DNA from 2 places in the Streptomyces sp. NPDC001401 genome. Region 2 is predicted to be linked to the other one. Evidence: riboswitches for the same ligand, from Rfam matches in the RefSeq annotation. Region 2 holds a riboswitch; the other holds the start of a gene.
What was found. A riboswitch is a leader RNA that binds a small molecule or an ion and turns the genes downstream of it on or off. The one in region 2 is predicted to bind thiamine pyrophosphate.
Positions count from the first base shown of each region.

Region 1: linked by a shared signal. The riboswitch ahead of ACFY10_RS26860 (thiamine ABC transporter substrate binding subunit) and the one ahead of thiO (glycine oxidase ThiO) in region 2 are both predicted to bind thiamine pyrophosphate.

Region 1 is NZ_JBIAWI010000008.1:280,579-285,953, reverse strand. It holds gene ACFY10_RS26865 (ABC transporter permease) at 1-821, opposite strand, end outside; gene ACFY10_RS26860 (thiamine ABC transporter substrate binding subunit) at 866-1,945, opposite strand; TPP riboswitch at 2,033-2,140, opposite strand; gene rlmN (23S rRNA (adenine(2503)-C(2))-methyltransferase RlmN) at 2,166-3,272, opposite strand; gene ACFY10_RS26850 (hypothetical protein) at 3,449-3,865, shown strand; gene ACFY10_RS26845 (SRPBCC family protein) at 3,870-4,319, opposite strand; gene ACFY10_RS26840 (phosphatidate cytidylyltransferase) at 4,456-5,375, opposite strand, start outside.
Region 2 is NZ_JBIAWI010000001.1:476,302-481,676, forward strand. It holds gene ACFY10_RS02205 (NAD(P)/FAD-dependent oxidoreductase) at 1-703, opposite strand, end outside; gene ACFY10_RS02210 (hypothetical protein) at 749-1,090, opposite strand; TPP riboswitch at 1,144-1,255, shown strand; gene thiO (glycine oxidase ThiO) at 1,253-2,407, shown strand; gene thiS (sulfur carrier protein ThiS) at 2,404-2,604, shown strand; gene ACFY10_RS02225 (thiazole synthase) at 2,608-3,402, shown strand; gene pknB (Stk1 family PASTA domain-containing Ser/Thr kinase) at 3,521-5,375, shown strand, end outside.

The DNA of each region.
Region 1 (5,375 bases), on a different contig from region 2:
TGCCCGGCCCCGCGCGGCCGGCTCGCCGTGACGCTCGCGTCCACCAGCCGCAGGGCGGTCTCCCGCCGCCGTACCGTCCAGGCGTGCACGGCGAGGATCGCGCCGACGGCCACGAACTGGATGATCGTGAGCACGGCAGCGGTGGACAGGTCGAAGATCTCCGAGGTCTGCCGGTAGATTTCGACCTCGAGGGTGGAGAAGGTCGGGCCGCCGAGGATCTGCACCACGCCGAAGGAGGTGAAGGTGAAGAGAAAGACCATCAGCGCGGCGGCGGCCACCGCGGGCGCGAGAGCCGGCAGCGTCACCTTCCGCCAGGCCGCCCATCGCGACGCGCCCAGCATCCGCGCCGCCTCCTCCTGACGCGGGTCGAGCTGCCCCCACAGGCCGCCGACGGTCCGTACGACGACGGCGTAGTTGAAGAAGACGTGCGCCAGCAGGATGGCCCAGACGGTGGTGTCCAGCCGCACGCCCCACAGCTCGTCGAGCAGTCCCCCACGTCCGACCAGCGCCAGGAACGCCGTACCGACGACGACCGTCGGCAGCACGAAGGGGACGGTGACGACGGCCCGCAGCAGCTGCTTGCCCGGGAAGTCGAGGCGCGCGAAGACGTACGCGCCCGGGAGCGCGATCAGCAGCGTGAGCGCGGTGGAAGCGAGCGCCTGCCAGGTGGTGAACCACAGGACGTGCCGGATGTCGGACTGCGTGACGACGTCCGCGATCCGCCCGAACTGCCACTTCCCGTCGGCCTTGAGCCCGCGCGCCACGATCGCGGCGACGGGCCAGGCGAAGAACACCGCGAAGAACACGACGGGCACGGCCATGAGCCCGAGCCGCGCCGCGCTCCCCTGCCGCGTCCCCCGCGCGTCTACTTCAGTACGAGTGACGTCCACGACTTGACCCACTGGTCACGGTTGGCGGCGATCCTGGTCGGGGCCATGGTCTCGGGGTCCTTGGCCGGCTGCCCGTACTTCACGAACTCCGGGGGCACCTGAGCGCCCTCGCGCACCGGGTAGACGAACATGTTCAGCGGCATGTCCTCCTGGAACTCCTTGGTGACCAGGAAGTCGAGGAAGGCCTTGCCGCCCTTGCTGTTCTTGGCGTTGCTGAGCAGTCCCGCGTACTCGATCTGCCGGAAGCAGGTGCCGTACGACGTCCCGGTCAGCGCCGTCTTGGGCTTCGGGTCGCCGTAGATGACCTCGGCGGGCGGCGAGGAGGCGTAGGAGACGACGAGCGGCCGGTCGCCCTTGGCCTTCTTCCCCCCTGCCGATCCGGAGAACTCCTCGTTGTAGGCCTGCTCCCAGCCGTCGACGACCTTCACGCCGTTCGCCTTGAGCTTCTTCCAGTAGCCCTGCCAGCCGGCGTCGCCGTACTTGGCGGCGGTGCCGAGCAGGAAGCCGAGGCCGGGCGAGGATGTGGAGGCGTTCTCGGTGACGAGGAGGTTCTTGTATTCGGGCTTGACCAGGTCGTCGAAGGAGGCGGGCGGGGTCAGCCTGTGCTTGCTGAAGTACGCCTTGTCGTAGTTGACGCAGATGTCGCCGGAATCGATCGGCGTGACCCGGTGCCTGGCCTGGTCGACCCGGTACTGCGCCTGGATCCGGTCTGCGCCCTTCGGCTCGTACGACTGGAAGAGCCCGTTGTCGAGCGCCCGCGAGAGCAGGGTGTTGTCGACGCCGAAGAAGACGTCGCCCTGCGGGTTGTCCTTGGTGAGGATGGCCTTGTTGACGGCCTGCCCCGCGTCGCCGTCCTTGAGGACGCGGACCTTGTAGCCGGACTGCTTCTCGAAGTCGGCGAGGACCTTCTTCGAGACGGCCCACGAGTCGTGGCTGACGAGAGTGATGTTCTTGGAGCCGCCGGAGCCCTCGCTGCCGGACGACGACGAACCGCAGGCGGACAACGAGATGAGACCGAGGCCGACCGCGGCGGCCACGAACGTCTTGGTGTGCACTGAATTCCTCCTGGCTGACCAGGAAGAGACGCGGCCCTGCCCGGGACCGCCGGAGAATTCCACCGGCTCCCGGGCAGGGCGCAACAGCTTGAGTGAAGACCGAACTTCCTACCCAGAATGACCTGGGCAAGGTTCAGAGGGTCTGCGGCCCGGTTGCCGCACTCTCAGCGCTGTGGCGCTCCCCTGTCGGAATATGAAGATGTGTACGTACGGGCTCAGATTACCGCTCGGTGGCCGCGAGCTGACCGCAGGCCCCGTCGATCTCCTGACCTCGGGTGTCCCGGACGGTGACCGGTACCCCGTGCGCCGCGATGGCCTCGACGAAGGCCTTCTCGTCCTCGGGCCGGGACGCCGTCCACTTCGAGCCGGGGGTCGGGTTCAGCGGGATGAGGTTGACGTGCACGGGCTTGCCGCGCAGCAGCCGCCCGAGTCGGTCACCGCGCCAGGCCTGGTCATTGATGTCGCGAATCAGCGCGTACTCGATCGACAACCGCCGCCCGCTCTTCTCGACGTACTCGAACCCCGCGTCGAGGACCTCGCGCACCTTCCACCGCGTGTTGACGGGGACGAGGGTGTCACGCAGCTCGTCGTCCGGCGCATGCAGCGAGATGGCGAGCCGGCACTTGAACCCCTCGTCGGCGAACCGGTGGATGGCGGGGACCAGTCCGACGGTCGACACGGTGATGCCGCGCTGCGAGAGCCCGAGCCCGTCGGGAGCGGGGTCGGTGAGCGCCCGGATGGCCCCGACCACACGCTTGTAGTTGGCGAGCGGCTCGCCCATCCCCATGAAGACGATGTTGGAGAGCCGCGCAGGCCCGCCGGGAACCTCCCCGTCCCGAAGCGCCCGCATCCCGTCCACGATCTGATGGACGATCTCGGCGGCGGACAGATTCCGGTCCAGCCCCGCCTGCCCGGTGGCGCAGAAGGGACAGTTCATCCCGCACCCTGCCTGCGAGCTGATGCACATGGTCACCCGGTCCGGGTAGCGCATCAGCACCGACTCGACGAGCGTCCCGTCGAACAGCCGCCACAGCGTCTTGCGGGTGGTGCCCTGGTCGGTCGACAGATGCCGTACGACCGTCATCAGGTCGGGAAGCAGCGCCTCCTGCAACTTGCCGCGCGAACCGGCCGGGATGTCCGTCCACTCCGCCGGGTCGTGCGCGTACCGCGCGAAGTAGTGCTGCGAGAGCTGCTTGGCGCGAAACGGCTTCTCGCCGATCTCGGCCACCGCTTCCTTGCGCTCGGCGGGCGTGAGGTCGGCAAGGTGCCGCGGCGGCTTCTTGGCTCCGCGGGGGGCGACGAAAGTGAGTTCTCCGGGCTTAGGCATGGCTGTACCAGTGTCGCAGATCAACAGGAGTGACCTGGGGCCCGAGCCGGCCGGGGCCGTGGTGTCGTGGGCTCCACCCCGGATACGGGTGGAGGTTCCCTCGTGGCGGCGGGTGCGGCGCCGGGATCGTGGACGGCACAGAGCGTTGCCGGAGCCTTTCAGGAGGGGACCGTCCCATGGCCGCCAACCGTCGACACCGACGCCGTACCACCATCGTCGCCACCGCCGTGACAGCCGTCGCGCTGACCGTCGGGCTCGTCACCGGCTGCCGCCCCGACGACGTCGACAAGTCGCTGGACTGCGTGCGGAGCTACGACACGATCGCCGACAGCCTGAAGGCGATCCACGATGCCGGGCGGGACGCGGCAAGCGACCCCTCCCGGACCGACACGTCCATCGACACCATCGAGAAGAACCTCGACAAGATCAAGGACAAGAACAGGAAGGCCGGCGACGGCAAGGCCGACAAGGCCGTGGACGACCTGAACCAGGCCGTCGCCGACTACAACAAGGCCGTCCTGAACGGGGAGAACCCGGACTCCGGCAGGATCGACAGGGCGGCCGACGAGCTGAAGGACGTCTGCAGCTCGTAAGAGGCTAGGCGGTGGTGTGCTCCAGCTTGTCCTTGAGCAGCTGCTCGTTGCGCGGCATCTCCTTGCGCACCTGGGGGCGGACGACGAGAGGCAGCAGGACCCTGCCGATGCCGTGTCCCTCGAAGTCGAGGTCCATCGTCACGTGGGTACGGCGGCCGTCGTCGATGGGCGTGATCTCGCCGTGGAAGTTGCCCCTGACAGGGCCGTCGATCCCGCGCACGGTCCAGGAGCGCTGCGGTTCGTACTGGGTGCACTCCATGGTCATCGGAATGTCGCGGCGGCCCACGTGCCGGGTGACCCGGACCTTGGATCCGAGTCCGAAGGGGCGGTCGTCGAGCTGTTCGGTGGCGACCGCGCTCAGCTGCCACTCCGGCAGGTGGGAGGGATCGATCATGTACGCCCAGACATCCTCGGGACGGCGGTCCACGTCGAACTCTTCATGGATGGTGGACATGGCGCCTCCTCTTCGGGAGATCCCCTTTGAGGGCTTACACCGGAATCGTCCCACTCGGCCGACCGGTGCGCCATCGTCCGAAACGCGTGGAGCTCCCGCCCTCGGAAGGGCGGGAGCTCCACGCGTCACGGGCCGGTCAGCCGGCCCCCACGAACAGCACCATGAGCAGCCACACCACGGGAGCCGTGGGCAGCAGCGAGTCCAGGCGGTCCATGATCCCGCCATGACCCGGCAGCAGCGTGCCCATGTCCTTGATGCCCAGGTCCCGCTTGATCATCGACTCGCCGAGGTCTCCCAGCGTGGCGCTGGCCGCGACCGCGAAGCCGAGGAGCAGGCCCTGCCACCAGGAGCCGTCGTCGATCAGGAACTGCATGCACAACGCGCCCGCCACCATCGCGAACGTGACCGCGCCGAGCAGGCCCTCCCGGGTCTTGCCGGGGCTGATGCGCGGGGCCAGCTTGTGCTTGCCGAAGCGCCAGCCGACGGCGTACGCGCCCGTGTCGCTGACCACCGTGAGCAGCAGGAAGGTCAGCACCCGCCACGGACCGTCCTCGGCCGTCAGCATCATCGCCACGAACGTCGCCAGGAAGGGGACGTAGAAGGCCGCGAAGACGCCGGCCGTGACGTCCTTGAGGTAGCCCTCCGGTGACTCCGTCATGCGCCATACGAGGACGGCGAGCGCCGTGAGTGCCATGGCGACCCACGCGCCCTCGGCGCCCCGGACGTAACCGGCGACGACCATCCCGGCGCCGCCGAGTGCCAGCGGGACCAGAGGCGCATTGATGCCCTTGCGCTCCTGGAGCCGGCTGGTCAGCTCCCACAGACCGACCACGACGGCGACCGCGATCACACCGACGAAGACGGCCTTGACGACGAACAACGACGCAATGATCACCACACCGAGCGCGACACCGACCCCTATGGCCGCGCCCAGGTCGCGGCCCGCGCTCTTCTTCTGCGGGCGGGGCGCCGGCTGGGGGGCGTCGGGCATGGGCTCCGGATTCTGCTGCGCCGCTGCGTAGGGCGGCGACTGCGGCGGTTCGTCGCGGAACAAGG
Region 2 (5,375 bases):
CCGCGCCCGCGGGCAGCCGGGAGCCGTCGTCGAGGACGACCGCGCCGGGCTCGATGCGCTCCACGCGTGCGTGCGTACGGAGCTCGGCGCCCGCGTCGGCGTACCAGCCGGCCATCGGGGCGGCCACCTCGGCGGGCAGCGCGCCGGCGAGCGGCCGGTCCGCGGCCTCGACGACCGTCACCGCGCAGCCCGCCTCGCGCGCGGCGGTGGCGAACTCGGCGCCGATCCAGCCCGCGCCGACGACCACGATGTCGTGCTGCCGGGCGAGCACGGGCCGCAGCCGCTCGGCGTCGTCCAGGGTGCGCAGCAGATGCACTCCGGGCACACCCTCGGTGCCCGGCAGCGTGATCGGTTCGGCGCCGGTGGCGAGGACCAGGACGTCGTACGGCACGGGCCCGCTCTCGGTGTCCAGCTCGTGCTCGCCGGGGCGGACGCCGAGCACTTCGCGCCCCAGCTGCAGTTCGATGCCGAGCGCCTCGAAGTCGACGTCGAAGGCGGAGCCCTCGGACTTGCCGAGCAGCACCGCCTTGGACAGCGGCGGCCGGTCGTACGGCTGGTGGGGTTCGGCGCCGATCAGCGTCACGGTGCCGGTGAAGCCCTGTTCGCGCAGGGCGACCGCGGTCTGGACACCGGCCATGCCCGCACCGACGACGACCACGCGCCGCAGTGGCGACCCGCCCGTTTCCTGCGTCTGCTCGCTCACCTGATCACCATAGACAACTGACTATTTGTCAGTCAGCCGTCGTGCTCACTCAGTGACCTGCTCCACAACACTCGTTCCGCTGCCGGGCTGCGACTCCCACTGCCACGTCTCCTCCAGCCGCACCCGCCCGTCCGGCAGCTGCACGACCATCGAGACGCAGTGCCCCGAGGACGTCGTCCCGTCATGCCCCAGCTGGACGTACCGGAAGTCCAGCCGGTCACCTGACCGAGTACCCACCAGATGGCCGCGCACGACGTCGCCGCCCGCGTACTCGGCCCAGATCTCGCCGTCCTTCTCGTGGTACGCGAACCGGGTGCGCGTACCCACCTGACCTGGGGCCTGGTCGGCGACGGGAGCGAGGACGAGGCCGTCCAGCGAGCGGGGCATGGCGGAAGGCTCCCTTACAGAGGCGCGGAGGGTCGGGCTAGGGTGGCCAACGTACAAGCACTCGCGGGAGCCCGGACGCACCGGGCTGAGAGGGAGGCTGGCGGCCTCCGACCGTACGAACCTGATCCGGGTCATGCCGGCGAAGGGAGGGGCTGGACGCCCATGTCGTCACGTACGTCAGACGTCCTCGTCATCGGGGGCGGAATCATCGGCCTGGTCACGGCCTGGCGTGCCGCGCAGCGCGGTTTCGCCACGGCCGTGGTGGACCCCGAACCGGGCGGCGGGGCCGCCCAGGTGGCCGCCGGCATGCTGGCCGCGGTCACGGAGCTGCACTACGGCGAGCAGACCCTGCTCGGCCTGAACCTCGCCTCGGCCCGCCGCTACCCGGACTTCGCCGCCGAGCTCACCGACCTCACGGGTCACGACCTCGGCTACCGCCAGTGCGGCACGCTCGCCGTCGCCCTGGACGCCGACGACCGCGCCCACCTGCGCGAACTGCACGCCCTGCAGCGGGAGTCGGGCCTGGAGTCGGAGTGGCTGTCGGGCCGCGACTGCCGGCGCCTGGAGCCGATGCTCGCGCCGGGCGTGCGCGGTGGCCTCCGGGTGGACGGCGACCACCAGATCGACCCCCGGCGGCTGGCACGCGCGCTGGTGGCCGCGTGCGAACGGGCGGGCGTGGTCTTCCACCGGGTGTGGGCCGAGCGCTTCCACGTCGTACGGGAGCGGGCCGCCGGGGTCACGACCGCGGACGGCACCGAGCTGGGCGCGGGGCAGGTCGTGCTGGCCGGCGGCAGCCTCAGCGGGCGGCTCGCGGGCGTCCCGGACGAGGTGCTGCCGCCCGTGCGGCCGGTGAAGGGGCAGGTGCTGCGGCTGACCGTGCCCAAGCGGTACGCGCCGTTCCTGAACCGCACCGTGCGTGCCGTCGTCCGCGGCAGCCATGTCTACCTGGTGCCGCGCGAGAGCGGCGAGCTGGTCATCGGCGCGACCAGCGAGGAGCTGGGCTGGGACACGACGGTCACCGCGGGCGGGGTGTACGAGCTGCTGCGCGACGCGCACGAGCTGGTCCCCGGGATCACGGAACTGCCGCTGACCGAGACGCGTGCGGGACTGCGCCCCGGCTCCCCGGACAACGCACCCCTCCTCGGCCCGACACAGCTCCCCGGACTGCTGCTGGCCACCGGCCACTACCGCAACGGCGTGCTGCTCACCCCGGTCACCGGCGACGCCATGGCGCACGCCCTGGCCACCGGTGAACTCCCGGACGAGGCCCGCCCGTTCACCCCCAAGCGTTTCGCGCTCCTGGAGCAGCCCGCATGAACATCTCCGTCAACGGAGAGCCCCGGGAGTTCGCTTCCGGCACTGCTCTCGACACCGTCGTACGCGCGCTGACCCCGGCCCCCTCCGGAGTGGCCGCCGCCCTCAACGAAACCGTCGTCCCGCGCGTGCAGTGGCCGTCGACGTCCCTGAGCGAGGGGGACCGCGTCGAGGTCCTCACCGCCGTCCAAGGAGGCTGAACCATGGCCGACGACCCCTTTGTCATCGGCGGTACGTCCTTCGCGTCCCGCCTGATCATGGGCACCGGCGGCGCCCCCAGCCTCGACGTGCTGGAGCGGGCGCTGGTGGCTTCCGGCACGGAGCTGACGACGGTTGCCATGCGGCGCGTGGACCCCTCTGTGCACGGTTCCGTGCTCTCCGTCCTGGAGAAGCTCGGCATCCGCGTGCTGCCGAACACGGCGGGCTGCTTCACCGCCGGCGAGGCCGTCCTCACCGCCCGCCTCGCGCGCGAGGCGCTCGGCACCGATCTGATCAAACTCGAGGTCATCGCCGACGAGCGCACCCTGCTGCCCGACCCGATCGAACTGCTCGACGCGGCCGAGACCCTCGTCGACGACGGCTTCACCGTGCTGCCGTACACCAACGACGACCCCGTGCTGGCCCGCAAGCTGGAGGACGTCGGCTGCGCGGCGATCATGCCGCTCGGCTCGCCCATCGGCTCCGGGCTCGGCATCCGTAACCCGCACAACTTCCAGCTGATCACCGAGCACGCGCGCGTACCGGTGATCCTGGACGCGGGCGCCGGTACGGCCTCGGACGCCGCGCTCGCGATGGAGCTGGGGTGCGCGGGTGTGATGCTCGCCTCAGCGGTGACGCGGGCGCAGGAGCCGCAGCTGATGGCGGAGGCCATGAAGCACGCGGTGGACGCGGGCAGGCTCGCGTACCGGGCCGGCCGCATTCCGCGCCGCCACTTCGCGGAGGCGTCCTCGCCCCACGAGGGGCGCGCACACCTGGATCCCGAACGCCCCGCATTCTGAACGCGCGTTCGACAAGATCCGAGCGTCGGTGCGACGTCCGTCACAGCTCGGCTGCAGTACCGCCCCGATCCTGACGGATCCGGCAGCCCTGTCAGTCGCGGCTCGTACACTCACCTGCGTGGACACGACCCTTCAGGACCCACTGGTCGGGCAGGTGCTCGACGGGCGCTATCGCGTGGACGCGCGCATCGCGGTCGGCGGGATGGCCACGGTCTACCGGGCCGTGGACACCCGCCTCGACCGCGTGCTCGCGCTCAAGGTGATGCACCCCACGCTCGCGGCCGACGGCTCCTTCGTCGAGCGGTTCATCCGCGAGGCGAAGTCCGTCGCAAGGCTCGCGCACCCGAACGTGGTGCAGGTCTTCGACCAGGGCACCGACGGGTCGTACGTCTACCTGGCCATGGAGTACATCGCCGGGTGCACCCTGCGCGACGTGCTGCGCGAGCGCGGGGCACTGCAGCCGCGCGCCGCCCTGGACATCCTGGAGCCGGTGCTCGCCGCGCTCGGCGCCGCGCACCGCGCCGGGTTCGTGCACCGGGACATGAAGCCGGAGAACGTGCTGATAGGGGACGACGGCCGGGTCAAGGTCGCCGACTTCGGGCTGGTGCGGTCCGTGGACACGGTCACCAACACGACCGGAACCGTCCTCGGCACCGTCTCCTACCTCGCTCCCGAGCAGATAGAGCACGGCACGGCCGACACCCGGGTCGACGTGTACGCGTGCGGTGTCGTCCTGTACGAGATGCTGACCGGCGACCGCCCGCACAGCGGGGACTCCCCGGCCACCGTCCTCTACAAGCACATCCACGAGGACGTCCCGCCCCCGTCGGCCGCCGTGCCGGGGCTGGCGTACCCCCTGGACCGGCTGGTCGCGTCGGCGACCGCGCGCGTCCCCGACCTGCGTCCGCAGGACGCGGTGGCGCTGCTCGCGCAGGCTCGCGAGGTGCGCGCCGCGCTCGGCCAGGACCAGCTGGACGCGGTGCCGCCGCAGGCCGTCGCCGCGGACCACCGCAACATCTCCGAGGACCGTACGAGCGTGATCCCGCGCGCGCTGACCGTGCCGCGCCCGCTGCCGGTGAACGAGGACGAGGACGGGATCCACCGCACCAGCCTGCTGGAGACACCCCCGCCGCTGCCGTCGCGGCGCCGCGGCGCACGCTCCCGGCGCGGTCCGCTCGCGGTCGTCGTCGCCGTGCTGCTGATCCTCGGGGTGGGCACGGGCGTCTGGTACATCAACTCCGGCCAGTTCACCAAGGTCCCGCCGGTGCTGTCGAAGACCCAGGTCGAGGCCCGCAAGCAGCTGAGCGCCGCCGGGCTGGACCTCGGAAAGATCAAGCACGCCTACAGCGACACCGTGAAGCGGGGCACGGTCATCACCTCGGACCCCGCGCCCGGCACCCGCATCCGCGACAACTCGTCCGTGGCGCTGACCATCTCCGACGGTCCGCAGACCGTGCAGGTGCCCGACCTGCCGGGCCGGCCGCTCGCCGAGGCGAGGGCCCTGCTGAAGAAGGCCGGGCTCGAGCCGGGCATGGTCACCCGGGAGTTCAGCGACGACGTCCCCAAGGGCTCCGTGATCTCCACGGCTCCGGAGGCGGGCACCAAGCGGCACGCGGGTTCGGCGATCGCGCTGGTCGTCAGCAAGGGCAGCCCGGTGGACGTCCCGGACGTCACGGGTGAGGACCTGCAGGATGCGACGGCCGACCTGGAAGACGCCGGCCTGACGGTGAAGGTCGCCTCCGAGCGGATCAACTCCGAGTACGACAAGGGCCAGGTCGCCGCGCAGACGCCCGCGGGCGAGAGCCAGGCCGCCGACGGCGACACGGTGACGCTGACCCTGTCCAAGGGCCCGGAGATGATCGAGGTCCCGGACGTCACCGGCGACAGCGTGGACGACGCGCACAAGGCGCTCGAGGGCGCCGGCTTCAAGGTCGACGAGGACCGCGGTCTGCTCGGCCTGTTCGGCGACACCG